Regions from separate parts of the Pseudoalteromonas sp. THAF3 genome, predicted to be linked through region 1. Evidence: predicted binding sites of a transcription regulator. Region 1 holds the regulator's gene; the other holds the start of a gene.
The links. The regulator LexA, encoded in region 1, represses DNA repair genes until DNA is damaged. The targets are predictions, from matches to a motif close to TACTGTATNNNNATACAGTA.
Positions count from the first base shown of each region.

Region 2: the regulator LexA is predicted to act here: its motif matches at 2,769-2,788, upstream of FIU82_RS05585 (SulA-like leucine-rich domain-containing protein).

Region 1 is NZ_CP045418.1:2,982,125-2,989,902, reverse strand. Features, by position in the region: gene FIU82_RS14015 (lysozyme inhibitor LprI family protein) at 58-459, opposite strand; gene FIU82_RS18800 (hypothetical protein) at 459-590, opposite strand; gene FIU82_RS14010 (PaaI family thioesterase) at 790-1,248, opposite strand; gene grxB (glutaredoxin 2) at 1,258-1,893, opposite strand; gene FIU82_RS14000 (DUF924 family protein) at 1,992-2,522, shown strand; gene FIU82_RS13995 (STAS/SEC14 domain-containing protein) at 2,523-2,888, opposite strand; gene FIU82_RS13990 (HNH endonuclease family protein) at 2,954-3,703, opposite strand; gene lexA (transcriptional repressor LexA) at 3,923-4,540, shown strand; gene coxB (cytochrome c oxidase subunit II) at 4,859-5,992, shown strand; gene ctaD (cytochrome c oxidase subunit I) at 5,989-7,563, shown strand; gene FIU82_RS13970 (cytochrome c oxidase assembly protein) at 7,563-7,778, shown strand, end outside.
Region 2 is NZ_CP045418.1:1,213,352-1,221,129, reverse strand. Features, by position in the region: gene FIU82_RS05595 (hypothetical protein) at 160-924, shown strand; gene FIU82_RS05590 (NCS2 family permease) at 1,282-2,574, opposite strand; gene FIU82_RS05585 (SulA-like leucine-rich domain-containing protein) at 2,832-3,281, shown strand; gene FIU82_RS05580 (YchJ family metal-binding protein) at 3,407-3,775, shown strand; gene FIU82_RS05575 (VC2046/SO_2500 family protein) at 3,904-4,413, opposite strand; tRNA gene FIU82_RS05570 (tRNA-Tyr) at 4,526-4,610, shown strand; tRNA gene FIU82_RS05565 (tRNA-Tyr) at 4,635-4,719, shown strand; gene FIU82_RS05560 (M48 family metallopeptidase) at 4,725-5,402, opposite strand; gene FIU82_RS05555 (MHYT domain-containing protein) at 5,689-7,778, shown strand, end outside.

The sequences.
Region 1 (7,778 bases):
CAAACTACAGGGGAGGTAGCTCTGTAGGCAAGGCTTCAGCCTTGCTACTCCAAAGGGCTAATTAAGTATCTGGGAAAGAGCCTTTATCCTAGTTTGGTTCATACGCAACTCACAATTATTTATAGCGGTCTCATACGCACTTGTGCCTTGCTCAATCTCGAATGCCTCAAGTTGACAACTTTGAGCCTTAAAATCGCTCCATGCCAATTGAGTTTTTTCTACTTGGTCGATTAATGTGTTACCTAATTCAGCCTCTGCAGCATAAGCCATCTGAATTTGCTCCCGTAAAAGCCTTAACTTGTTTGTTAGGCGGTGTTCGGACTCGTCTTTTTTCTGCGCTATGCATTGCTCGAGTTCAAGACTGTTGGTGGCATCTTCGCAATGGAGCTTTGTATTACTGGAATTAGCGGCACAACTAAATGTAATCAATGCCATGATAGCAAAGTATAATGCTTTCATTAGTTCACACCTTCGGTGGCTTTAGGTTTACGCTGTTCTAAATACTTCACACGATTTCTAGCCAGTTCATAGAGCCTTAAAGTAGTGGAGTTGCGAATACAGTCGATGAGCTCATTAAAGTCGTTATTCATACCAGCTTTCATCGAGGGATTATAGTAAAGTCTTGGTGTAAGAAGTTTACAAAGGCGTCTCTAATTAGAGGCTCTAAACGTTGCTCTCCGATCCTGAGAAACATTCCGAAAAAGCTCAATTCAAAGCGCCTTTGGCAAGGCTAAAGCCTTGCCTATTTATTGTCGGACTGAAGTCTGACCTACAGGTGAGCATCCCGCCTTAAAGCCCAGCGCTTTTGCTTCTTTTCTCCACCACCGCAGCAGTCATCCTTGAAATACAACACAAATCGCCAGCGCTGTTGTAAATTTTTATCTCCCACACTGATGAGCGGCCGCCTAGGTGCACGGGCTTGGCCACGGCTTTGAGTGTGCCGGTGCGTGAGGCTTTAAGGTGGTTGGCGTTGATCTCTTGGCCGACGCAGTAGTATTTGCGGGTATCGACCACAAAATTGGCGGCGTAGCTGGCCACGGTTTCGGCTAATGCCACGTAAACGCCGCCATGAACAATGCCCATGGGGTTATATAATTCGTTGCTCACAGGGAGGCAGGCGACCAGGTAATCGTCGCCTATCTCTGTGATCTCAATGCCGAGTTTAGTCATTAAGGTGCCTTTTTCACCTACACCTAAATCAAGCTTTTTACATAAGGCTAAATCAATCTCTTGGGCCCAAATACTCATCTGTACTCCTTAAACTGCAACGCGGGTAAAGGTTTTAATTCGGTGTTCAGTGGCTAATGTATCGACATAGTTGAGTACATGCTCTGGAAAGGTTAAGTCTTTGACTACAGTGAGGTTGCGCAGAAAAGGAAATAACGCCACATCGGCCCAAGTAATATGTTCTGGGGTTTGCAGCCATGTTAACTCACTCAATGCGTGTTCCATTGTGGCGATGTCAGCGTCGCTATTGGCTAACACGCTATCGAAAGATTCGCCCAAGCGCTGCTCTTTCTTCTCGCGAAAATAGCTGATAGCTGTATCAATAGCGTATTCCGGCAGGGCCAGTTGCGGCCAACGCACAAAGGTCAGCCGTAAAAAGGTTTCAAGATGCTTTTCAACCCACTGTTGGGCTTGATTAAAGTGCTCTCCCAGTGACAGCTCCTTGTTGGCAAGAGTACAGAAATACTCGGCAATATCTAAGCTTTCGGCCATCGCGGTATCATCATCTTTGACCAAAATAGGCACTATTTTTTTACCCACTAACTGGTTGGGCGTGGCCTCGTCATCGTTGAGTAGGAAGCGCACGTCCACCTCTAGCCCCAAGGCGCGTGCAACCAGTAATGACTTTATACAATAGGGGCAATGTTCAAATATAAATAGCTTCATAAAAAATACCTCAGAGCTTGCGAATTACTACCTTTTGGCCTTAGCTGTAACTAAACAATAGTTGCCGGACGAAAGCAAACTTTCGCCATTAGATCATCATGCAATATGAATCCGTTTACGAATTTTGGTTTACTCACAGCAGTCCACAGGATTGGTTTAAAAAAAGCGCCGATTTTGACGCCACAGTAAAAAAGCAATTTTTACCTACTTACGAGGCAGCGCGCCAAGGCGAGCTTTATTCTTGGCGAAAATCTGCTCGAGGCGCGTTATGTGAAATTATAGTGCTGGATCAGTTTCCTCGTAATATGTTCCGCGATACGGCCCAAGCGTTTGCAACCGATGCACTGGCTTTATGTTTGGCGCAGAATGCGGTGGAGAAAAAGTTTGCTTTAGAGCTTGATGATACCGAGCGTAGTTTCTTATACATGCCCTATATGCACAGTGAGAGCCAGGCGATTCATGTGGTGGCCGAGCAGCTTTTTCGGCCCTTAAGTAACTATAAATATGAACTGGCTCACAAAGAAATCATTGACCGTTTTGGGCGTTATCCACATCGTAATGATATTCTCGGTCGGCAATCGAGCGACACTGAACAGGCGTTTTTGAATCAGCCTGGTAGCCGCTTTTAGTTAAGGGCTTTGTGCCCAGCGCTTCGCTTGTTCACGTTGTTCATAACGAAAGGATTTAACTTCTGCATGAATAAAGTGTGCGCCAAGGTGCTGGGCAAAGTTACCAAGCAACGAATTGGTGGCAATGGCTACTTTATTCACCTTTTGATGATGGTCGCGCACAAATTGCAGATGAGAGAGTAATGCGGCAAATGAGTCCCAACCCGGAAAGTGTTCAGTAGCAATAATGAGAGCATGTAGCTTTGTATGCTGTTCAATATAAGGGTCGATAATACGCACGGCTGCTGCAAAGTCTTCTGCTGTCAGCTGGCCTTGTGGTTCGAGTAGGGCGGTATTGTGTGTTTCGTGTATAGTGATATTGAGCATATATCCTCGCCAACGAGTTCATTGGATGCTCTATCAATATAGAATATTTACTTACAAGCGGTTGGTTATTGGTGCAAGGTTGTAGGTAGTGCGCTGAGGTTTAAAGTTTCACCTACGCAGCTTTGCAGCAAACTCTGAACTTGGTCTTTTTCGTTTTGCGAGTAGCGAAGGTCATACTTGCTCATGATGTAATTAAAGCGCTGAATGTACTGACAGCGGTAATCTTGATGCGGCGGCAACCATTGCCAAGGGCCTTTTGCGCCTTTGCTACGATTTAGGCCATCATCAACAGCAAGCAAATTCTCCATATCGTTGGCAAATTGTGCCTTTTGCGAACGACTCCAGGTGGCAGCACCGTGTTCATAGGCAAATTTAAGCGGCACAATATGGTCTATATCTAAGTCATCGTCATTGCGTAGTAACTGCCCCGAATAAGGGTCATGCCACTGGCCGCTGGTGACGGTGCAGCGCGCTTGAGTGGTGTAGCTTACATCACTGTGTGATTGGGCAATCAGCACTTCAGCACGGGCATCTTGGCAGTCGTGATCGGTGTCTAGCCAATGTGGCCAGTTACCCCGATGATAACTATTTTCTGATGTTTGTTTAGTGTAGTTCTTTGGTAAACGTCCACCGTCTGCTAGACAGCTTTCTAAGTTCGCATAGGGAGTGAAAGATTGAGTGCGTTGATAATGAGCCGAGTCTTCAGGGTGACAAAGGCCGCTGCGCGACATCTTGACCGTATCGGCTTTGCACGCACCTATCGTCAGTGCCGAAATAAGTAAAAGGAACGCTGAAAATACACCTTGGCGAGTCATCTAACTGCTTAATAACATGACTAAAATAGCGCTACTTTAAAGCATTGTCGCGCATTCGTCACCTATCACTTTATGAGTATGAGGTGAGGTTGCATATGAATAAAAGCGAAGTTGCATTAATTAAGGTTGCAATGGTCAGCAAATTCCCTGATTTTATTTGCGATTTTCATTTAACTGTATATACTCACAGTTAAATGTACTGTATGGAAACCCAGTTGTATGCGCCCATTAACTAAACGCCAATCGCAAATTCTTGAGCTGATTAAAGTCTTTATTAAAGATACCGGCATGCCGCCGACGCGTGCAGAAATTGCACAAACACTGGGGTTTCGCAGTGCTAACGCCGCAGAAGAACATCTTAAGGCGTTGGCTAAGAAAGGCGTAATCAAAATGAAGCCTGGCGCGAGTCGAGGTATTCAATTGGTCGAGGAAGAAGAACCCGAACAATTGGGCCTGCCTTTAATTGGCCGTGTTGCTGCGGGCGAGCCCATTCTTGCCCAACAGCATATAGAGAGTCACTGCCAGATAGACCCATTGTTGTTCAAGCCTGCTGCAGATTATTTGCTGCGCGTAAATGGCATGAGTATGAAAGATATCGGCATTATGGATGGTGACTTATTAGCGGTACATCGCACTCAGGTGGCTGAAAACGGCCAAGTGGTGGTCGCGCGGGTTGATGAAGATGTCACCGTGAAGCGCTTAGAAAAAGCAGGGCGTAAGGTTCTGCTGCATGCAGAGAATGAAGAATTCACACCCATCGAAGTCGATTTAGAGAACGAATCCTTTAATATTGAAGGCTTAGCTGTAGGTGTGATCCGAAACGCCGACTGGATGTAATTAAATTTACTTATTTTGCCTCTAATAGGTCTGTTATTAGGGGCTTTCCCCATGTTTCCTCCTTAGCCACAGTGCTTTCTAACAGCTTGAATCTCCCTGTTAATTTATTAATAAAACGTAAACAAAAATAGTGTATTAACTTGCTATTAGCTCAATCTTTGACTAATTGGTTATATTACAGGCTTTGCTGGTCGGTTTTTCAACAGTTTATTTAGGGTCAAAGTTGTCGACTGGTAAAAGCATAATAATAACGAAGATTGGGTATTAAGCTGTAACCGCCTCTTCCTTGCATTGCGCAACAATAAGGAGATGGTACACATGAAGAAGCTGAGCTCCCTCATGTTGCTATGTCTGTTATTCCCTCAATTGGTGTCCGCGAATAGCAAGTACAACTTGCGCCAAGGGGTAACTGACATTAGCGAAAATGTTTACCAACTACACATGACCATATTTATTATATGCTGTGTGATTGGTGTGGTTGTTTTCGCGGTGATGTTTTGGGCGCTGCTCAAACACCGCAAGTCAAAAGGGGTCACCCCCGCTACCTTTCATGAAAGCACCAAAGTAGAAATACTTTGGACAGCGATTCCATTTGTTATTCTCATAGCCATGGCTGTACCGGCCACCAAAACCCTGATTGCTATGGAGGATACAACAAAGGCCGATATCACTATTAAGGTGACTGGTTCACAATGGAAATGGCACTACGAGTATATGGGCCACGATGTGGGCTTTTACTCACTGCTGTCAACGCCTCAAGAGCAAATCAAAAATGCGCAAAATAAGGGCGACAATTACCTCCTCGAAGTAGATAAACCCTTGGTTATTCCCACTAATCAAAAAGTACGTTTTTTAATGACCTCAGATGACGTCATTCACTCTTGGTGGGTGCCCGATTTTGCAGTAAAGAAAGACGCTAACCCTGGGTTTATCAACGAAGCTTGGACACGCGTAAACGAACCGGGTACGTATCGCGGCCAGTGCGCCGAGTTATGCGGTAAAGACCACGGTTTTATGCCGGTGGTCGTAGAAGCAAAACCCCCTGAAGAGTTTGACGCTTGGCTGGCAGAGCAGAAACAAGCGAAGCAAGCTCAGGCGCAGGCCGATGCTGAGCTGCTAGAACAAATCCTCTCTGAAGATGAGCTAATGGCATCGGGCGAGCAAGTGTACATCACGCGCTGCGCAGCTTGTCATCAGCCTACGGGGCTTGGTTTACCTGGAGTCTTCCCCGCCATAAAAGGCAGTCCAATAGCCACCGGCGATATTAACGACCATATCGATATTGTGGTGCACGGTAAGCCAGGGACTGCGATGCAGGCATTTGTCGGTCAACTTACGCTTAAAGAGTTGGCTGCGGTGGTTACTTACCAACGCAATGCCTTTGGTAATGAAACCGGTGACATCGTTCAACCAAGCGTGATTCAGGCCTATATTGATGGGGAGGAACAATGAGTACAGCAGCTGCAACACATGAACATCACGGGCCTGCAACCGGAATAAAACGCTGGCTTTTTACTACTAACCACAAAGACATCGGCACCTTGTACTTATTATTTTCGTTGTTGATGTTTTTAACCGGTGGCGCCATGGCAATGGTGATCCGAGCCGAGTTATTCCAACCAGGACTTCAGCTGGTTGACCCTCATTTTTTCAACCAAATGACCACAGTACATGGTTTGATTATGGTCTTCGGCGCCGTGATGCCTGCCTTCACGGGCTTAGCTAACTGGATGATCCCCATGATGATTGGCGCGCCAGATATGGCTTTGCCGCGAATGAATAACTGGAGCTTTTGGATTCTGCCATTCGCTTTTGCCATCCTATTGCTGTCGCTGTTTATGGAAGGCGGCGGTCCAGCCTTTGGATGGACCTTCTATGCGCCCTTATCAACCACCTACAGCAACGACAATACTGCCCTGTTTGTATTTGCCATTCACATTATGGGGATAAGTTCCATCATGGGGGCCATTAATGTCATTGTGACCATCGTTAATATGCGTGCTCCAGGGATGAAGTGGATGAAATTACCGCTATTTGTGTGGACCTGGTTGATCACTGCGTTTTTATTAATTGCAGTGATGCCGGTGTTGGCGGGTGCGGTGACCATGGTGCTCACTGATAAGTATTTTGGCACTGATTTCTTCAATGCAGCCGGTGGTGGCGACCCTGTGATGTTCCAGCATATCTTTTGGTTCTTTGGTCACCCGGAAGTGTACATTATGATTTTGCCAGCGTTTGGCATTATCTCCACCATAGTTCCTACCTTTTCACGCAAAAAACTGTTCGGCTATTCGTCCATGGTATATGCCACGGCCTCCATCGCCTTGCTGTCTTTTGTGGTGTGGGCCCACCATATGTTTACCACCGGTATGCCACTGGCCGGGGAATTGTTCTTTATGTACTCGACCATGTTGATATCGGTGCCAACGGGAGTAAAAGTATTTAACTGGGTAGCCACTATGTGGCGCGGTGCCATCAGCTTTGAAATACCAATGATGTTTGCTATCGCCTTTATTGTGTTGTTTACCCTCGGGGGCTTCTCAGGATTGATGTTGGCAATTACCCCAGTGGATTTCCAGTACCATGACACCTACTTCGTGGTGGCGCACTTCCATTATGTTTTAGTGACAGGGGCGGTGTTCTCGATTATGGCCGCTGCTTATTACTGGCTGCCAAAATGGACTGGGCACATGTATAGCACCACGTTAGCGAAATGGCATTTCTGGCTGTCGTTGGTTAGCGTTAATGTGCTGTTCTTCCCCATGCATTTTGTAGGTTTGGCGGGTATGCCACGACGTATTCCAGACTATGCGCTGCAGTTTGCTGATTTTAACGCCATTATCAGTATTGGTGGTTTCGCCTTTGGTCTCTCTCAACTGCTGTTCGTTGCCGTGGTGTTCAAGTGCATCAAGGCTGGAGAGCAAGCACCAGCGAAAGTGTGGGATGGCGCAGAAGGCTTGGAGTGGGAGGTGGCATCTCCGGCACCCTACCACACCTTTGAAACGCCACCTAAGGTGCAGTAATGAACCACGCACCGTTATTAAAGAAACTAGTCATCAGCGTCATCGGCATGTTTGCGTTCGCCTTTGCCTTGGTGCCGCTTTACGACGTGTTCTGCGAAGTAACAGGGCTTAATGGTAAGCCCTCACTCGAACAGGCGCAGCAAAGCGAGCATGTGGATGACTCTCGCGAAGTGACGGTGAGCTTTACAACCCATGCGCAAAGTGGTGCCCCCTTT
Region 2 (7,778 bases), 1.5 Mb from region 1:
CGGTACTGTTGATTTATGTTCAAGGCTGCGATGTTCTCCTATACTCTTATTTTATTTAATGTTATTTCATGAATTTAACGTGTATTACTACCCCAACCTAGGTTCTTTCGGTTAAGATGGGTGGTAATTGGGCAACTCAATGAGTAAGAGAATCGGGGTATGATAGTCTCTATCATTATTATGTTAATTGTCGCGCTTATCGTTATTGCGGTTTGGGTAAGTGCAGTGCAACAGCATAAAGAAAAGCAAGAAGCTCAGCGCCGCCAAGAGCTCGCAAAGCAGAAAAAAATAATAGAAGAGACGGAAGAAGTGCTGGTCAACAGTGTCAATATCCCGTTATCTAATAATGTGATGATGATTCTTTATCGTCGAATTCACGATGCGCTTGCCGCCATGGTTGAGTTGTCACCCTCCTCGAAAGAGCTTAAATCTCGGCTTAATGATGCAAAAACTCGCTTAACCAGTGGCGTTGATGAGAGCGCCAATATGGGCGAGAACTTTGTTCTTCCCGATCATGACAAACAGCTTATTTCATTGATACAGGGAATAAAGAAGCTGCGCACCATCATGCGCTCTGAACACAGCAAGGGCAAAATCGATACCCCTGTGTTTATGCAAGAGGACAAAACCTTTGAGCGCCTGCAATTAAAGATAAATATTGAAAGCCAAATTAAGCGCGGCGTGGCTGCAAGAAACGCTAATATGGTTGGCTCGGCACGGCAGTATTTCGAAAAGGCGTATGCCACAATTACCGCCCTGAATTACAGCGACGACTATGTCACGAATAAAAAAAATCAGCTTGAGGATTATCTCAACGAGATCAGCTCTGAATTGAAAGCCTCTAACGCCTCCGCCCGTAAAAAACGCGAAGAGGAAGAAAAAGATGATTTGGATGTGTTATTCGCGCCAAAGAAAAAGTGGTAACAGCGCAAATCAAGCTATAACAGATAGGCCGATTTTAAACATCGCCTATCTGCTGCCTGTACCGGGCCATGCAGGGTAAATACCTTACGCAAAATCTGCCCACTACCTTCAATCATTGAGCCATACATACCTTCCAGCTGTGTGTGCCAACACCCAAAACCAAACTCTCCATAATGCTGCGCCGGTAGGCAGGGCTAGCCATGATCTGAGTGTGCTGAAGTACAACTACGAAGTGCGACGTCAAGAAGCGACAATTGACAATAGAGGCTGGTTTTTTGAAGCTCGTTGGCTCATACAAAAAATAAAGGCACAGCGTCATAGCTGTGCCTTTTTAGCTGTTATATATGACCTTGCTTACTAAGATAAAAACATGAACTTAAGCAAAAATAGTACTGTTAGAATCCACACACTCAAGCTAATCTCCGCCCCCTTATTACACACTAATTTCACCGCCGTATAGGCGATAAAGCCAAGGGCAATGCCGTGGGCAATGGAAAAAGTTAACGGCGTCATCAACAGCACCACGGCAACTGGAATCGCATCTGTCATATCATCCCAATCAACCAGCTTAAGGTTTTGCAGCATGAGCACCGAGACATACAAAATCGCACCCGCTGTTGCATAAGCTGGAACCATGGCTGCCAAAGGAGCAAAAAACATCATCAGTAGGAAGCAACAGCCCACCACCACAGCTGTTAAGCCTGTACGCCCACCCACTGACACACCGGATACTGACTCGATGTAGGAAGTGGTCGTAGAGGTGCCAAGCATAGAGCCTGCAATTGTCGCCGTACTATCGGCACTCAGTGCTCGACCCAAACGTGGCATACGCCCTTGCTCATCGGCTAGGCCAGCTTTTTGCGTTACCGCCACTAAGGTGCCTGAGGTGTCGAACAAATCCACAAACAAGAATGCGAAAATGACACTGAGCATGGATAACTCTAACGCCGAGGCAAAATCTAATTGCATAAAGGTAGGAGCGATGGACGGTGGCGCTGAGATCACCCCTTGATATTCAACCAGCCCCAAAGATAACGCAATGCCTGTTACCAACATGATACTGATCAATACGCCGCTTTTAATATCACGATACAACAACGCCGCTATTACGAAAAAGCTCAGGATAGCGAGCAAAGGCCCACTGCTGGTAATATCACCCATCTGAACGAGCGTGGCTGGACTGGCAACAACAATACCCGCGTTTTTCAGTGCGATGAGCGCCAGAAAAGCGCCAATCCCCGTGGCAATAGCGCGCTTAAGTACCAGTGGAATGGCATTGATTATCCACTCTCTGACCTTAAATAGGCTCAACGCTAAAAAGATACACCCCGACATAAATACCGCCGCTAAAGCCGCCTGCCAGGTGTAACCCATACCTAATACTACGCCGTAGGTAAAAAATGCATTTAAGCCCATGCCTGGCGCTAATGCCAACGGATAATTCGCCCAAAAACCCATAATGAAGCAACCGATAGCAGCAGCAATACAGGTCGCTACAAATGCTGCCCCTTGGTCCATTCCCGCCTCTGCTAGCATTGCCGGGTTGACAAACACGATGTACACCATGGTGATAAAGGTCGTGAGTCCTGCGATAACCTCGCGCTTAACGGAGCTTCCATGCGATTTTATTTTGAACAGTCTTTCGAACATAGGAGTAAACAGTGATACGTAAAATAGAAGCGGCGGATACTAGCATAAATGCGGACAAATGACCGCATGTTTACGCAGCAATATTGGCACCGAAATACAGCTTTAGCTTCTTCGGTATCGCTAAGCGTTTAAAGCAACAAACAAGACGTTTAAAAAAGAAACAAAAAAAACTTGCACTGAATAACTGTATAAACTACTGTATACAAATACTGTATAAAACACTGTATATGGTTCACAAAATCCACAGCGAGGCAATTATGTTACATACAGCAAGTGTTCGTCATGTTAAAAGCTATCAGCAAGATAACCCTAATGTGATCAATATCGTAAAAACTGAGGATGAGATCTCTGCAACATTTGAGATGCTTAAAATCGTTCATCGCTACAATCAAAATAATGGCTGGACGCTATTAGTCGCCCCTGACAATGTGCCCAGCCGCCACCTATTGGACGCGTGCTCTATCGACACGAATAAATTGCTGGTAATTCGGGCTAAACATGTTGTTGATATGGAATACATGCTTAATTGTGCGCTGCAAAATGGCCGTTTTGCGGCGGTGATCACCTGGACGGACATTTTAAAACAGCAACAACTCGAAGCCTTACAACTCAATACCCACCAAGCTAAAGCACAGCTTTACTGTTTCACTACCGAGCATAACGCCAGCGAACAAACAACTGTGCCCTCGCAGTTACAAGTCTGCTAATATAGTGGCGTGATTCCTTGTAGTTAGAAAATGCGATGTGCCATTGTGGATTGCCGCAGCCTTTTGCTGATTGCTGCGGCCGGTTTGTAAGTAGAGCTATTGATGCCCCCGACGCCCAGAGCCTGATGCGCTCTCGTTATAGTGCATTTTGTGAACAAGCTATTGATTACTTATGTTTTACCTGCTCAGAGAAAGCCCTAGAACAAAACCCCAGAGAGGAAGTGGCTGAATTTGCCCAAGCTGCGCATTTTGTACGCTTACACATAATGGATTATGAGCCTGGCGATGCTTTGGCCTATGTTGAATTTAAGGCTTTTTACATCATTGCTGATACCCTTCACTGTATTCATGAACGCTCACAGTTCATTCAACAGCACCACCAGTGGAAATACGACAGCGGGCAGTTGTTTGAAGCCGCTGATGTAAAGCTTAAACGCAACGATCCCTGCCCATGCTTAAGTAGCAATAAATTCAAAAAATGCTGTATGTCTTGATGTGATGCCGTCGCCCAGTGGCAGCTTTAGGTATTCGCTTAATTAGTACAAGGAACCCTTGGCGCGCCCCTGCTATTGCACCCTGATTAGCGCGCTCTGACTGGCCAAGCGCCATTATGCGCAGGCCATTACGCGTGTGCTAAAGGCGAGGACTTATTCATATCCACAAGTTGATCGTAAAAGGCTGCACTATCCATTTGCGGCTCGTTCAGTGGCTCATATTGGCGATGATGTTTTGCCTGTACGCTCGGATCACAATTATCAATTATAAGTAGTGGAACATAGGTTTTGTCGTCTCGCACTGCCAAAGGCTCCGGGGTTAGACACTCTTTTAATCGCAGAGTTGTCATTGAGCTTTGCGCCAATAATGCCCTGTCATGCTGAGCTCTATCTATGTGGTAATCCGGTAATGCCGTTGGTTTTGCAGGCGCAGCGCCCAACTGCAATCGCAATCGCTGCTCATCCACTTGGTGAGATTCTAGTTCCGATTTGGGAAGGTGAAACTGGGCAAAATCGAGTGCATCTGCTGATAATGATGCTAACAGCCAAGCAAAGTCTCCACGACGGGCCTCATGGACACTGCGACATAATTGCGAGTCCATTTGTAGTTCGTTACGAATGACGGGCTTAACTTGCATAAACTTTATTCAACCTGAATTACTTCTAAGCAGTTATCGGCCTTTTTTCAGCTTTCTTTAGTTTTTTTCTTTACTTGGACTCTGAGTTTGCTATTATCGCCGCCGTTGTTTAGGAGGGGTTCCCGAGCGGCCAAAGGGATCAGACTGTAAATCTGACGGCATTGCCTTCGCTGGTTCGAATCCAGCTCCCTCCACCACTTAACAACACACATCATTCTATTGGAGGGGTTCCCGAGCGGCCAAAGGGATCAGACTGTAAATCTGACGGCATTGCCTTCGCTGGTTCGAATCCAGCTCCCTCCACCACTTTCCTATCGTACAAAATCCAACAGATGTGCATTCTCTTTAAGCCATAACCGTGCTTGGTCGGTATGCTCGTAGTAGCCATTAACCAGTGCCCAAAATTGATGGCTGTGATCCATATGTACCCGGTGCGCCAGCTCGTGAACTATGACATAGTCAATAACCCAATGCGGAGCTCCTGCCAGCAAGGTATTAAAACATAACTCACCACGCGAATCGCAACTGCCCCAACGACGCTTGTACACTTTAACGCTAATGCCGTTAGCGGCGATATTCATCACCTTTTGCCACTGCATTATGCGGGCCGATAAGTGATCAGATAATTCATCGTGCATCAGTGCCAATAGCTGTTGATTAAAATAGCGCTGGCGATGCTTCACTCGCTTACTGATTACGATGTTTATCGTTTGGTTATCTGTCTGCTCAAGTGAGCTCTCGCTTACCTCTATTGCACGTAATTCACCGAAAAGCATAATGCGACCATGTAGCCAAGGGTTATACCTAGCCGCTTCAATATCAGATTGTTTATGTAATTGTTTGTTTATCCACGCCTGTTTGCTCTCAACGAAGTCTGCAATGAAATCACGACATGCCCCATAAGGCGCTTTCACACTCACTTGCTGATTTTTGACCACCAAAGCGAGCGTTCGTCGACGGCTATAGTGCACATCATATTGCCTACTCATATTAAACCTTTGTTGTAATTACTTGAACTAAAAGGGTTTGCCAAACAATGTGCTAATATTAAGTACATCCTTTGCAGCGCTACTAATATGATACCGTAATTACGCCCTTGGGTAAGCTTGCAGCGCACTCATAAATAACTAAACTCAGCCGTCGCTGCGCTGATAGAACAATCAGTGTCATTGTAAGATACAGGGCGCTTTCACTTTTGTGCGCGACACGTGGTTTTTCACTGTGCTAGGCTGTGATTGCCACTTGGCATCCGTTGTTGGAGTATCGAAGTACTTTATGTTTTCTCAGTTTTTTATTACCGACCCTGCTCCCGAATTGCTGGTTAATGGCAGCTATGATTGGGCCTTAGTGTTACTTTCGGTCACTGTTGCTATTTTTGCATCTTTCTTTGCACTGCAATTAAGGGAATTTGCTCAACAACAACGCCACACTCCATTTTATCGCATGGCACTGCCAGCAAGTGCCGCCGCTTTTGCCGCTGGCGTGTGGAGTATGCACTTTATCGGAATGCTGGCATTTAGCTTATGCGTCAGCGTCGACTATGATTTCACAGTGACGGTGGTGTCATTCATCCCTGTCTTTTTAGCCACTGCCTTAGGGTTCCATTTACTCAGTACGAACAACCCTTCTCGAGCCAAGCTTGCGCTCAGTGCCCTGCTGTTGGGCGCCGGCATAGGGGTTATGCATTACACGGGTATGGCCGCGATGCGCCTAGGGCCAATGCTAGGCTATGACCCACTTTGGTTTGTTGTCTCTGTATTAGTGGCGGTCATTCTCGCATGGCTCGGCCTGGCCGCTCATTTATATTTACAACCCACAGGGCGCAGCACTCTAGGGCAAACCGGTTATCGTATTCTCAGCGCCATTGTTATGGGCTGCGCAGTCTCTGGCATGCATTATACCGGGATGCAAGCGGCACGATTTGTGGCCCAATCCCCGGTGTACAGTGAGCTCACCGATAATAGCCATGTAACCGATCTCGCTCTGAGTATTGCTATTGTAAGCCTCTTGCTCAGTGGTCTCATTGCTTTATTGCACAGTGTGATGCGCTATCGCTTGGCCCTTCAGCAACAACTTATCACTCAATCACGCCTTGAAGCGGTCCTCAATACCGCCGTTGATGGCATTATTACCATTAGTGCGAAAGGCCAAGTACTGAGCTTCAACGCCGGAGCTGAGCGTATACTCGGGTATCATCGCGATGAAGTGATTGGCGAAAACGTAAAAATGCTGATGCCGCAAGAAATCGCCAATCAACATGATAATTACTTAAGTGCCTACCAAAGTACCGGCATTAAAAACATTATTGGTTCTGGACGTGAGGTCAACGCCGAACATAAAAATGGCGCGCTGATCCCCATTCGTTTAGGGGTTGGCGAAGTCGCTATTCCCGGACAAAAGCGCATGTTTGTAGGTTTTATTACTGACTTGAGCGCACAAAAGGCGATGCAAAATCAGCTTGCCCAACAAGAGCGTCATTATCGCACTTTGTTAACTAATATGCCCGGCGTGGCTTTTCGCTGCCGTTTAGATAAGCATTGGAGCATGCTTTACATTAGCCCTATCGTAAAACAATTAACCGGCTATGATGACCAGCAATTTATCGACGGCAGTGTTAACTTTGACATGCTTATCTCTGCGCAGCATAGCGACTATGTGCGCGAGCAAATATACAGCGCACTTGCACAAGGAAAAAAACACTACTCTTTTGAATACCAAATACAGTGTCGCGATGGCAGCCGTAAATGGGTGATTGATAAGGGAACATTTGAGCATACCGAAGGAGAAGAGCTTTTCATTGCAGGCGTATTGGTCGATATCAGTGAGCGCCAACAAATGGAGCAAGCGCTTGTAAAAGCGAAAGAGAAAGCCGAAGCTGCGGCGGAGACAAAGCAAGCCTTTTTAGCCAATATGAGTCATGAAATACGCACGCCCATGAACTCCATCATTGGCTTCTCTGAAGTGCTGCTAGATAGCCCATTGAATAAACAACAGCGTCAGCAACTCACCAACGTATTGCAATCTGCACGCTCTTTGTTGCATTTACTCAATGATATTTTAGACTCGGCCAAGCTTGAGCAAGGTAAAGTGAGTATAGAGTCAGTGCCCTTTAACTTGCTGGCTCTCGTCGACTCTGTGGTCTCCAGCTTTTATCACAGCGCTGAACATAAGCAGCTCTCGGTTGCCCTAAATATGGATAGTAATCTCGGTGAGCACTATCGCGGCGATCCGCAGCGCTTACGCCAAGTATTAGTCAACTTAATCGGCAACGCAGTAAAATTTACCGAGCAAGGCAGTGTCACCATCAATGTTCGCGGCGATAATCAAGGTGTCTATTTTGAGGTGGTTGATACTGGCATTGGTAT